One region of the Halomonas bluephagenesis genome, then DNA from elsewhere that is predicted to be linked to it. Evidence: predicted binding sites of a transcription regulator. Region 1 holds the regulator's gene; each other region holds the start of a gene.
The links. The regulator FNR, encoded in region 1, switches genes on or off when oxygen is low (the NO sensors DNR and NnrR bind a similar motif). The targets are predictions, from matches to a motif close to TTGATNTANATCAA.
Positions count from the first base shown of each region.

Region 2: the regulator FNR is predicted to act here: its motif matches at 1,484-1,497, upstream of paaF (2,3-dehydroadipyl-CoA hydratase PaaF).
Region 3: the regulator FNR is predicted to act here: its motif matches at 1,991-2,004, upstream of REH51_RS18755 (HAD-IC family P-type ATPase).
Region 4: the regulator FNR is predicted to act here: its motif matches at 1,011-1,024, upstream of trhP (prephenate-dependent tRNA uridine(34) hydroxylase TrhP).

Region 1 is NZ_CP133631.1:1,173,498-1,176,693, reverse strand. It holds gene REH51_RS05335 (3'-5' exonuclease family protein) at 1-80, shown strand, start outside; gene ttcA (tRNA 2-thiocytidine(32) synthetase TtcA) at 185-1,111, shown strand; gene fnr (fumarate/nitrate reduction transcriptional regulator Fnr) at 1,098-1,850, opposite strand; gene hemN (oxygen-independent coproporphyrinogen III oxidase) at 1,909-3,196, opposite strand, start outside.
Region 2 is NZ_CP133631.1:1,750,932-1,754,127, forward strand. It holds gene paaN (phenylacetic acid degradation protein PaaN) at 1-1,188, opposite strand, end outside; gene paaF (2,3-dehydroadipyl-CoA hydratase PaaF) at 1,557-2,330, shown strand; gene paaG (2-(1,2-epoxy-1,2-dihydrophenyl)acetyl-CoA isomerase PaaG) at 2,347-3,138, shown strand; gene paaH (3-hydroxyacyl-CoA dehydrogenase PaaH) at 3,140-3,196, shown strand, end outside.
Region 3 is NZ_CP133631.1:4,103,846-4,107,041, forward strand. It holds gene REH51_RS18755 (HAD-IC family P-type ATPase) at 1-1,762, opposite strand, end outside; gene REH51_RS18760 (hypothetical protein) at 2,098-2,457, shown strand; gene REH51_RS18765 (EAL and HDOD domain-containing protein) at 2,714-3,196, opposite strand, start outside.
Region 4 is NZ_CP133631.1:2,271,028-2,274,223, forward strand. It holds gene REH51_RS10115 (DMT family transporter) at 79-954, shown strand; gene trhP (prephenate-dependent tRNA uridine(34) hydroxylase TrhP) at 1,126-2,496, shown strand; gene REH51_RS10125 (DODA-type extradiol aromatic ring-opening family dioxygenase) at 2,489-3,196, opposite strand, start outside.

The sequences.
Region 1 (3,196 bases):
GGATGGGGGGGTTGGGGGATGCAACCGCAAGTGCGCTTTTGTATCTGCGTTTGCAGCGTGAGATCGCCCAGCAGGGGTAGGGTTACGACCCGCATACGATGAATCCACGGGTTTATCTTGGGTGGACGTGGTGAGTATTGTTAGAATGCCTGCTGCTTCTTCTACCATCGGCAGTGCCTACACCATGCTACAACCTGATTATTTTGATCCCGCTGCGTCTAAAACTGTTGCTGTTGGCAGCACTTCTGTTGATCACTTACAGACTCAGTCCGAGCATCACGACGCCAAGCAGAAGCGTGAATTCAATAAGCTACAAAAGCGCTTACGGCGAGAAGTTGGCAACGCCATCATTGATTATCAAATGATTGGCGAAGGCGACAAGGTGATGGTGTGCCTGTCTGGTGGCAAAGATAGCTATACGATGCTGGAGATACTGCTTAACCTGCAGCGCAATGCGCCGGTTAATTTCTCCTTGGTCGCCGTTAATATGGATCAAAAACAGCCAGGTTTTCCAGAGCATGTGTTGCCCCAGTACCTGGATAAAGTGGGTGTTGAATACCACATTCTAGAGCGCGACACCTACTCGGTGGTGAAAGAGAAAACCCCTGAGGGCAAAACGACCTGCGCGCTCTGCTCACGATTAAGACGTGGTTCTCTTTATGGCTTTGCCGAGGAGATTGGGGCGACGAAAATTGCTCTAGGGCATCATCGTGAAGATATTTTAGAAACGTTGTTTCTTAATATGTTCTTTGGCGGCACCTTGAAAGCAATGCCTCCTAAACTCTTATCTGATGATGGTAAAAATATTGTGATTCGCCCCCTTGCCTACTGCAAGGAGGCAGATATTGCAGAGTTTTCTCGTTTAATGGAATTTCCCATTATTCCCTGTAATTTATGTGGCTCCCAGCCGAACCTCCAGCGACAAGTCGTCAAAGATATGTTGGCGGAATGGGATAAAAAACACCCAGGACGTCTAGAAAGCATGTTTAAGGCAGTGACCAATGTAGCGCCTTCACAGCTGGCAGCCCGCCATTTATTTGACTTTGCTGGCCTTGAAGCCAAACAAGCGGCATTGATGGAAGGGCGTATTCAAGCATTTACCGTGGATTAGCCGTTAGCTCTTCCTCTTCAGCCAATGTGATGAGGCGTCGCATATCTAGGATATTAACCTCGCGACCTGAAACAGCCACCACGTCTTGCTGTTGAAAGCGGCTAAGAATACGGCTGACCGTTTCTACCGCCAAGCCTAAGTAATTGCCAATGTCAGCGCGGGACATGGAGAGTCTGAAACTGTACGGCGAGTACCCTCGTCGACGGAAACGGTCTGAGAGAGTGACCAAAAAGCTCGCCAGCCGCTGGTCGGCTGTCTTGCGCGACAGTAAACGCATCATACGGCGGTCGTCACGCAACTCTTTACTCATACTTCGATACAGCTGACCGCGTAGTTCGGGCAGCTCTTCGGAAAGCATATCCAGGCGGTCAAACGGGATTTCACACACCGTGGTGGTTTCCAACGCAATCACACTGCCGGGGTAGTGCTCTTCATCAATTCCGTCCAATCCCACCAGTTCGCTGGGAAGGTAGAAATTTGTCAGTTGATCATTACCGTTACCCTCGCTGGTCACCTGTTTCAGGCTGCCTGAGCGAACGGCATACACACTGGTAAAGCGATCACCCTGGCGAAACAGTGGCTCGCCTTTTTTGAGTGGTGCGCGACGACGGATGATGGCATCAAACTGACTCATGTCCTCAAGCTCTAAGGCGAGCGGTAGACACAACGAGCTTAAGCTACAGGTTTGGCAGCGCGCCTCTTGCAGCAGTGAACGTCGTTGGCTGACGGGGTGTGGCATATTATTCTCCCTTTCTCGTTAGCCATCATAGGCCCAGGGGCAAGACGTCTCAAGAAGCTTATACAATCTTCGAGTAGCGCTGAGTAGGTTGGTCACCTAGGCGAGCATCAAAGGCCATCGCCAAGTGGCGAATCAGCAGCTGTCCAGTGGGAGTGGCGCTAATAACTTGCTGATGGCGAGTGATCAAGCCGTCTTGCTCAGCTATTTCCAGCTGTTCAGTTGCGGTGGAGAAATAGTCATTAGCATCGATGTGCCAACGCTTTCCAACGTCCGCTAAATCAATATGCATGTCGCACATTAGCCTTTCAATAACGTCTCTTCGTATTAGGTCATCCTTATTTAACCTTAATCCTTTGACGGTTGCTAGCTTACCTTTATCTAAGGCCGCTTCATATTGGTCAAGCCGAGTCGGGTTTTGTGCGTAAACGTCGTCCACCCGTGAAATGGCGGATACGCCTAATCCAACTAAATCGCACTGTGCATGGCTAGAGTAGCCCTGGAAATTGCGCTGCAAGGTGCCGTTACGCTGAGCAAGCGCTAGGCTATCGTCAGGGCGCGCAAAGTGATCCATACCAATATGTACATAGCCTGCGTTAGTCAGCATTTCAATGGTGGTATGCAAAATAGCCAGTTTTTCATCGGCACTGGGGAGGTCTGCTTCGTTAATGCGTCGTTGAGGAGCAAAGCGGGTGGGCATGTGCGCATAATTAAATACGGACAGCCGTGCCGGGTTTAGTTCGATAACCTGACTCAGCGTTTCGGCAAAGCTTTTTTCCGTTTGAAATGGTAGCCCATAAATTAAATCAAGATTGAGCGAGCGAAAGCCAAGACGGTGGGCTTCTTCCATTAACGTTTCGGTGAGTACCCGGGGCTGTACACGGTTGATGGCTTTTTGTACCTGCGGGTTTAAATCCTGTACGCCAAGGCTTAGCCGATTAAAGCCGAGTGACTGTAGGTGGCGCAAGGTAAACACGTCTGCTTCGCGGGGGTCTATTTCAATGGCGTAATCGCGATCAGCTGAGCTAGATAAACCGAAACGGGCATCTAAGCGATCAATCAGATCTCCCATTTGAGCCAAGGTAAGAAACGTGGGCGTGCCGCCGCCCCAGTGTAGCTGTTGCACCGGGCGAGAGGTGTCTAAATGACGGGCCGTAAGCACCATTTCTCGATCTAGCCGAGAAAGGTAAGGTTCCGCAAGGGCGGTATTTTTCGTCGCGATTTTATTACACGCGCAATAGAAACAAATTTTTCGACAAAAGGGCACATGCACATATAGGGATAGCGGTCGGCTGCTTTCATTACTGCGCTCTAGCGCCTGGGTAAAATTATCGGCGCTAAACTGCTCG
Region 2 (3,196 bases), 580 kb from region 1:
CATCGATTGGAGAGTACCCAGCACCGTACAGGCTCGGTCGTTGTCGCTCAGAAACGCTTGGACGGCTTTGGCAAGCGCTGCCGCCACGTCGTCAAAACTCAAATGGCCATCCGCTGTTTCAATACCGTTTCTGGGTACATAAATAGCCTGAGGGGTTGTGCACATCTGTCCAGAATAAAGGCTCAGCGAGAAAGCAAGATTCGCCGTGACCGCTTTGAGGTTTTCCACGCTGTCGATAATGACCGTGTTGACACCGGCTTTCTCAGCGAACACCTGAGCCTGAGTGGCGTTCTCTATCAGCCAATCACCGAAGGCATTGGAGCCGGTGAAGTCGATCAGCTTTACCGCAGGGTCAAGCGCCAGCGTTTTCGTCAGCGGCGCATCGACAGTGTCGGGTACCAGGCTAACCAGACAAGGGTCAAAGCCCGCTTCCTCCAGTACCTGTTGAACAACCCGTGCGGTCATCGCCACAGGCAAAATAGCGCCAGGGTGCGGCTTAAGAATGACGGGGTTGCCCGTCGCCAGACTGGCAAAAAAGCCAGGATAAGTATTCCAGGTGGGAAAAGTAGAGCAGGCCACTACCAACGAGATACCCCGCGGCACGATGTGAAAACGCTTATCCATGACAATGGGATCATGCTTGCCCTGGGGCTTAACCCACTGTGCGGTAGCGGGAATCTGAGCCATTGCTTGCCAGGCGTACGCCACGGCTTCAAGACCGCGATCCTGAGCATGCGGACCACCGGCCTGAAACGCCATCATCGGCCCCTGGCCGCTGGTATGCATCACTGCCTGGGCGATCTCTGGGCTCATGGCATTAAGGCGCGACAGGACTTCCAGACACACCCCCACGCGCGCTTGCGCCCCGGCATCCCGCCAGTTACGCATTGCTACTTGCATGGCCGCTATCAGCTCGTCGGGGTTTGGCTGGTCATAAGTAATGCCGAGTTCAAAACCATAAGGTGACACTTCGCCACCCACTTGCTGGGTGCTGCCAACACCGTTAAGTGTAAATGGCTGATTAAGTAGTGACTCGAATGTCGACGGCGCCGCTTTAACGGCATCCTCAGGGGATTTCCGCATGCTTTCTGGATAGGGCGTCCAGAAATTACGGCTAGAAATGGCGTCGACAGCCTGATCAAGAATCTCACGATGAAGGTCGAACATCTGCTGCGCTGATTGCGTCATGGGGCGCTCCTGCACTCACTTATTTTTTTGATACGCTATAGGCAAGAAGACTATCTTTTCCGTAACAAAACATCAAACGCTTTCCCTGGCACCGCTTGCTTAAGAATTAGCCTACCACGATCAAAAAACTCGATGCATACTGGCTAAAGATCACTTTTTTAGCCACGCGCCCGCCTTTCATACCATGGTCTAATAACACTCTTGCATTCGCTAAAAACACAGACAAGCTGTTGTTAAAAAGGAATAAATTATCAAAAACAACAGCAAGCGACACATTAATAACAACCAAACAATATTGATGCGTATCAAAATAAACCTATACTCGGCAGATATTCATCCTGTGCGCCACAGGCCGAACTGAGGTAAAAATGCCCACTACGCTAAAAATAACCCCACCCCAGGAAGGCGTTTTATGCATCACGCTGAATCGTCCAGAAGCACTGAATGCGCTTAATACGCAACTTCTCGGCGAGCTCGCCGACACCTTGAACAACGCTAATAGTGACAACAACGTTCGCGCCGTAGTGATTACCGGCAATGCGAAAGCGTTCGCCGCCGGTGCGGATATTAACGAAATGGCTGAACGCGATCTGGTGGGCATGCTGGAAGATCCCCGCCAGCACCACTGGGCCACCATTACGCGTTTTCGCAAACCGATCATTGCCGCCGTCAATGGCTACGCGTTGGGCGGTGGCTGCGAGCTGGCTATGCATGCCGACATCATCATCGCCGGTGAAAACGCCCTGTTCGGTCAACCGGAAATCAACCTGGGCATCATGCCAGGCGCTGGCGGCACACAGCGTCTGCTTAGGGCGGTGGGTAAGTCACTGGCCACCCAGATGGTGCTGACCGGCGAGCCTATTTCCGCTCGCCACGCCCTCGAAGCTGGCCTGATTAGCGAGATTACCCAGCCCGAATTAACGCTAGAGCGCGCCATGGCAATTGCAACACGCATTGCCGCCAAGGCACCGCTGGCCGTGCGCTTGGCACGGGAATCGTTACACAAAGCAATGGATACCGACCTAGCCACCGGCCTGCGCTTTGAACGCCATGCGTTCACCTTACTGGCGGGAACCGCCGACCGCGAAGAGGGCATTCGCGCCTTCCAAGAAAAACGACCTGCCACTTTTCAAGGGCACTGACACAAGGATATTACCCATGAGCCAAGCGCCCCTGCTTTACACCGTGGAAGATGGCGTCGCCTGTATCACGCTGAACCGCCCCGACAGCCTGAACAGCTTCAATACTGAAATGCATGCTGAAATGCGCAAAGCACTTAAGGCCGTGCGCCAGGACTCAAGCGTTCGCGCTTTGTTACTGACCGGCAACGGCCGCGGCTTCTGCGCCGGTCAGGATCTTTCCGACCGCAGCGTCGCGCCCGGCGAGCAAGCCCCCGACCTCGGCGAGTCGCTTGAAAAACGCTACAACCCTATGCTGCGCGCCCTTAAAGATATGCCGTTCCCGACTATTTGTGCGGTGAACGGCGTGGCCGCAGGTGCCGGCGCCAACATCGCCCTGGCCTGCGACATCGTATTGGCTGCTCGTTCGGCAAGCTTCATCCAGGCCTTCTGCAAGATTGGATTAATTCCAGACTCCGGCGGCACCTGGACGCTGCCTAACTTGGTGGGTATGGCGCGCGCCAAGGGGCTGGCAATGCTTGGCGACAAGCTTCCCGCCGAGACCGCCGAACAGTGGGGCATGATCTGGCGCTGCGTCGATGATGAGGCGCTTCAGGAAGAAGCCATGAACATGGCTCGCCACCTAGCCACTCAACCGACGCGCGGCTTGGCACTGATCAAACGCGCCCTGCATGCCAGCAGCGATAACAGCTTCAACGAGCAACTCGACCTGGAACGCGACCTGCAGCGCCTTGCCGGGCGCACTGAAGACTACCGCGAAGGCGTCAGCGCTTTTATCGAGAAACGTCGCCCCACCTTCAAGGGAGAGTGATATGCCAGCCCTTCCCACGTCTGCCGTTATTGGTGTGATTGGCGCAGGTGCCATGGGT
Region 3 (3,196 bases), 1.2 Mb from region 1:
ACCCCAGCTGTTTGGCAATAGCCAGCGCTGTTGAAGCATGATCACCGGTAATCATAACGGGACGAATACCCGCTTGTTGGCAACGCTTAACCGCCTCAATCGCCTCTTCTCTTGGCGGGTCTAGCAAGCCAATAATTCCCAATAAGCGCAACCCGCCATCAATATGGTGATGATCAAGCTCATCAATAGCCGAAGCTGGTTTATCCGCAATGGCCAGCACGCGTAAACCCTGCGAGGAAAGTTCGTGAATACGGTTTTCCCACTCATTACGATCAATGTCGATAGCGCCTTGCTTGGTAGCAACGCTATCGCACATTTCTATCAAGCGATCAGGCGCTCCCTTTACAAAGACACGCTGACCGTCAGCTTCTGCATGCAGCGTGGCCATATACTTAAAATCTGACTCGAAAGGAATCGCATCAAGCCGCGGAAACTGTTGGCGCACCTCCGACGTACTAAGCCCTGCTTTTTCCCCGGCAACCACCAACGCGCCCTCTGTTGGGTCACCGTAAATCTGATACTGCCCCGCCTGCTGATGTAGCTCTGTGTCGTTACACAATACGCCCGCACGCAAGAAATCGCTTAACGGAAGAGTGCTAGACACATCGACACGTTCCGACTCTGGTTCACCGCTGGCGTGCAGTCGATAAAAAGCACCTTTGGGCGCAAACCCAATGCCATCGATGATAAATTGCTCGTCACCCAGCCAAATCGCTTGAGCTGTCATTTCATTGCGCGTCAGCGTGCCCGTTTTATCGGAAAAAATAGTCGAGATAGAGCCCAACGTTTCTACTGCAGGAAGCCGGCGAATAATCGCGTTGCGCTTCGCCATGCTTTGCACGCCAAGCGCGAGCCCTATGGTGACAATGGCGGGTAGCCCTTCGGGAATAGCGGCTACCGCCAGCCCAACAGCAGCCATGAACATATCCGCAGCGGGCTGATCGTGAAGTAACGTACCTAACAACGCGGTAATGGCTGCCGCAGCTAAGATAAAAACTGCGAGCACCCTGCCCGCTCGATCAAGCTGCTGAAGCAGCGGCGTTTTAATTTTTTCCACACCACGCAGAAGTTCTGAAATTTTACCGATTTCAGTGTGACGCCCCGTTTCAACTACCAAACCACGGGCATTGCCTTGCACCACGATCGTGCTGGCGAACGCCATACTGCTGCGCTCAGCAAGATCCGTATCTGCATTAACAGGGCCAGCCTGCTTCTCCACAGGAACCGACTCTCCTGTTAAAGCCGCCTCTTCAGTGCGAAAACGTCGCGCTTCAATCAATCGCACGTCCGCTGGTATCCGGTCACCGCTCTCTACTAGCACGATATCCCCAGGCACTAACGCTTCGGCAGGAATTGTGGTGCGCTTACCGTCTCGTAAGACGTTGGCCTGGGGAGACAGCATGTTACGGATGCTATCAAGTGCCTGTTCAGCTTTTCCTTCCTGGATAAAACCAATCAGCGCAATCACGGCCACCACTCCCACAATGGCCGCAGAGTCTATTACATGCCCAAGCAGGAAACTGGCAACAGCAGCAACCAGCAGAATAAGAATTAAAATATTATTGAGCTGATCTAGTAAACGTCGATACCAAGGTCGCCCCTGGGCCTGCTGAAGACGATTCGGACCATAGCGCTCTATACGCGCTTGAGCCTCAGTGGTAGATAGGCCGTCGGCAGTAACACCCTGCCACTCAAGCACTTGATCTATCGAGGCACTATGCCACTCTCGCGATGACTTGGCAGGTGTTTGAGGGTTTTCCATCCATAAGCTCCCTTGTTAAATATATTGTCAGCTTACAGCAGGTTGCTGCGCTGCAGTACTACTGTTATCCATAAAGTAACAAGGAAATGATGCAACGCAAAAAACGCCACGCCACCCAGGCTAAGTAGCGTCGCTCAGCATTTAATTAGCTATTTTGATCCGTTAATTTTTGGAATAGGTCGTAAGAATCAAACTAAAGAGCTAAACCTTCTCGTAGTTAGTAAAAATATGATCAGCGTCAAAGAAGCAGCTACTAATGACAACCTTTATTCCGGGCGCGACTATGCTATTCCTAACAGGGTTCGACTCCTAACTGCACATAAGGAACCAATACAATGACAACGTTAATGTTTCCCAACCTGACAGCGAATACAACCAACAAGGATACGATACTGGTTCTTTGGCATCAGCCTTGGGTGGAAGCCACACATTCGGCCGCAAAGCTGCAACGCGTCTGGCTAGAAACTGTTAACGAAGCACTTCGGTATGAGCTTGATTTCATTTCAACCGTGGCCCCCATCTACAGCAAGCTAACCTGCTGCATGCTCGGTTTTGAAGGACCTCAAACCCCAGCATCAATGGCAGCTTGCTACCACAGCATCGCAGGAGACATGACAGAGGCCACTTTTAACCGCATGCGCAAGGTATCGGAACTCAGCGAGGACTTACGCGAGCGAATTTGGTGCGAGCTCTGATTCTGTGGCTTTTTGCGCAGGTGTCTGACCACTGATGGCGCTTATGTTCTAGGCTTCGCCAATTTACTTGCTGATGGCCTCAGCATGACATCTCACTTAGGGGTTATTAGGAGGCTAGAACTTTAAGACCAGAACTTTAAGATCTTACCTATGAGGCCAAAGCTACGTGGCTACAGATAAGACGCTTTCTGCTTACCACTCCAGAAAACGGTCACCGCCAAATAGCTAAGCTCACGTCACCGGCTTTGCCAGATAATCATAGTGTTTCCGAAAGCTTTACAACCTCAACCGCATGCCTACGCGCTTGGCAATATAGCTCCAGCCAAGACGGCTCCAATACATCCATATGCTTTAACATCACACACCGCTCAATCTTGCGTGCCAATTTAAGCTGCTTGCCAAGAATGCCTGTTTCATTCACAACTGCGTCAGCAATCGCTTTACTGACGTTAACTGACTCGATAAATGTCGATGGATCAATCTTAAGCAGTAAGTCGACGCCCGACATCAGCCCCACCAAATAGGCATCAGCTCCTCGGCTGCCTCGAACTTGATGCGCTTTTGTCAGTAGCTCGCACAAATGAGCACGAGTAAGAATTAACTCAGCATGTTCTCGCGTACTGTCTTTCAACACACCGAAAATCAGCATCCAGCGACGAAGATAGTCTAACCCAAGACGAGAAATTACATCATGCACGCTTTCGACCGGCAAATGGCCACGATAGAGCGGGCTATTGGC
Region 4 (3,196 bases), 1.1 Mb from region 1:
CAGTGACACATTGGCGGGGTTTTTTATTAGTTGTTTTATCCCGGCTGATAAAGTGTCCGGAGGGCAAAGGAGAGCGTCGTGACTACGTCGTTAAAAGGTATCCTCTGTATGTGCTTAGGGGTTCTGTTCTTAGCGCTTGGTGACGCGGTATCGAAGTGGCTGGGTGAAGTACACTCGCCACTGCAGATTATTTTTTTTCGTACGCTGGTGTCATTGCCGCTAATTGCGCTGTTGGCGCATTTTGCGGGAGGATTGCGCAAGTTGCGTACCAAGCGCCCCCGTGTACACCTTTTAAGGGGGCTGATTTATACCGCCACGATGGTGTGTTTTGTCTGGGGGCTTACCCTACTGCCGCTTGCAGAAGCCACGGCTATCGCTTTTGTGGCGCCTTTGTTTGTGACGCTGCTGTCGGTGCCGTTGCTCGGTGAGCGGATCGATCCACCCGTATTAATCGCGTCGCTAGTTGGCTTTGCCGGCGTGCTGATTGTGGTTCGCCCCGGTGGAGATGCATTCCAGCTTGGCACGCTAACGCTTTTAGGAGCGGCCTTTTTTTATGCCCTGATGATGATTACCGCGCGGCGCTATGGTGCTCGGGAGCACCTATGGGCAATGGTGTTCTATATGACGTTAGTGCCATTTGTTGTCACTACTCTGAGTTTGCCCTGGGTTTGGCAAACTCCAGAGCCTTGGCACTGGCTTGGTTTTTTGGCCGCGGGTGTTTTAGGTATTGGAGCGACCGCGTTTATTACCCTGGCATTCCGCTTTGCCCCTGCCGCAATTGCCGCACCGTTTGATTACACGGCGATGCTCTGGGCGGTGCTGCTCGGCTGGTGGTTCTGGGGAGAGCTGCCCGATTTGTGGGTATGGGTGGGCAGTGTGCTGATTATGGGTAGCGGATTAGCGATTGCCTACCATGACCGCCGCACGACGCTAAAACCCCGCCCAACGGCATAAAACACCGCTGTTATTAATCGTCGTAAGTGTCAAAAGAGGCTTTTGACCATTACTTTTTTATCTGGATCAGCAAAGTAGATAGCTGAGCAAGACAGGCTGTGTGAGCTGGTTATAATCCGGCACTTTCAACACTGCGCACTTGCGCCATCGTCCTGATAACGGTGACTGTCTATGCAAGCTCCCGAATTACTCTCGCCTGCGGGTACCTTTAAAAATATGCGTTACGCGTTTGCCTATGGGGCAGACGCGGTTTACGCGGGTCAGCCTCGCTATTCACTTCGAGTGCGTAACAACGATTTTAAAATCGATAATTTGCACCGTGGTATTGAGTACGCTCATGCGCGAGGTAAGAAGTTCTATGTTGCTTCCAACATTGCCCCGCACAACAGCAAGTTGAAAACCTATCTTCGGGATATGGAACCGGTGATTGAGGCCGGGCCTGATGCGCTGATTATGTCAGACCCCGGTTTGATTATGATGATTCGTGATCGATGGCCAGATCAAGAGATCCATCTGTCGGTGCAGTCCAATGTAGTGAATTGGGCCGCCGCGCAGTTCTGGCAGCGCCAGGGCATCAGCCGTATCATTTTGTCTCGAGAGCTATCCCTTGATGAGATTGGCGAAATACGTGCCGAGTGCCCCAGTTTAGAGATCGAAACCTTCGTTCATGGTGCGCTATGTATTGCCTACTCTGGGCGCTGCTTGTTATCGGGCTATTTCAACCACCGCGACCCCAACCAAGGCACCTGCACCAATGCATGCCGTTGGAAATACAACACCATAGCAGCTACCCAGGATGATACGGGCGACCTGATGCCAGCTCAGCATGGCGGTAGAATGGTGGGGGCTGATCAGAGCGAACTTTCGGCGCTGATTGAAGACGTCACTCGCCCCGGCAAGCTGATGCCTGTGTATGAAGATGAACACGGCACCTACATTATGAACTCCAAGGATTTGCGTGCAGTACAGCACGTGGCTCGCCTGACAAAAATGGGGGTAGCATCGCTCAAGATCGAAGGGCGGACAAAATCCCATTACTACGTCGCACGGACCACGCAGGTTTACCGCCGCGCAATCGATGACGCCGTTGCAGGCCGCCCCTTTAATATGGGGTTAATGGACGAGCTAGAGAACTTAGCGAACAGAGGGTATACCGAAGGCTTCTATCGCCGTCATGTGCACGATGAGTTTCAAAGTTATGAGCAGGGTAGCTCCATCGGTGTGCACCAACAGTTTGTCGGTGAAGTGCTGGGCTACGACCCCATTCGTGGCTGGTTGGACATTGAGGTTAAAAATCGCTTTGAAGTGGGCGATAGCATGGAGCTCATGCTGCCAAGTGGCAATCACCGCTTTGTGCTTGAACGCATGGAAAACGTGCGCGGCGAAGCCCAACACGCTGCACCTGGCTCGGGGCATCGGGTACGCCTCCCCGTGCCAGGTGTCAGCATTAGCCCTGAGCAGATTGAGTTTGCGCTTTTAATGCGTGATCTTAGCTCTGCCCGAAAAGCCCAACCTGTATCTTTAGGTATTGCTGTTAGCTAAACGCGTAAACATCCATCGCCAGCACGCCATGCTCTACGCTGTGGTGTAGCTGAGTCGCAGCGCCACCTGACCCCATGGCCACCAGCAAGGGTTGGAAGTGTTCAGGGGTCGGGTGGTTTTCAAGCGCTTTTGGAGCGTGCTCCCAACTGAGTAGCGCTTGGCGATCATTGACTTCAATATGTTCGCTAACCCAATGGGAAAACTCATGTACCCATGCGGGGGCGAGGCTGCCCTGGGGCAGGATTTCATATAAATTATGGGTCAGGCTGCCGGAGCCAATGATCAGAACTCCTTCTTCTCGCAGGGTGGATAGGCGCTCGCCTAGCGTCACTAGTGCGTCATTTCCCCAGCGCACAGGTAGCGACAGGGAAACGACCGGCACATTCGCTTCTGGAAACATCAATGAAAGCGGCACCCAGACGCCGTGATCAAAGCCTCGCTCTACGCATTCGGCTCCCAGCATCATCGCAATTCGTTTAGCCAGTTCTGGGTCGCCAGGAGCCGGATACTGGCACTCGAAGAGGGCTTGTGGGAACCCGCCAAAATCATGAATTGTCTCTGGGTGTGCGCTAGTGCTGACATTAAGCGTAAGGCTCTCCCAGTGGGCTGATACGACGACCACCGCGCGAGGGGAAAGGCGCTTCCCCAGTTCGCGTAAAAAGGTGTGGGCTGGCGTTGTATTCAGCGCCAGCATGGGTGA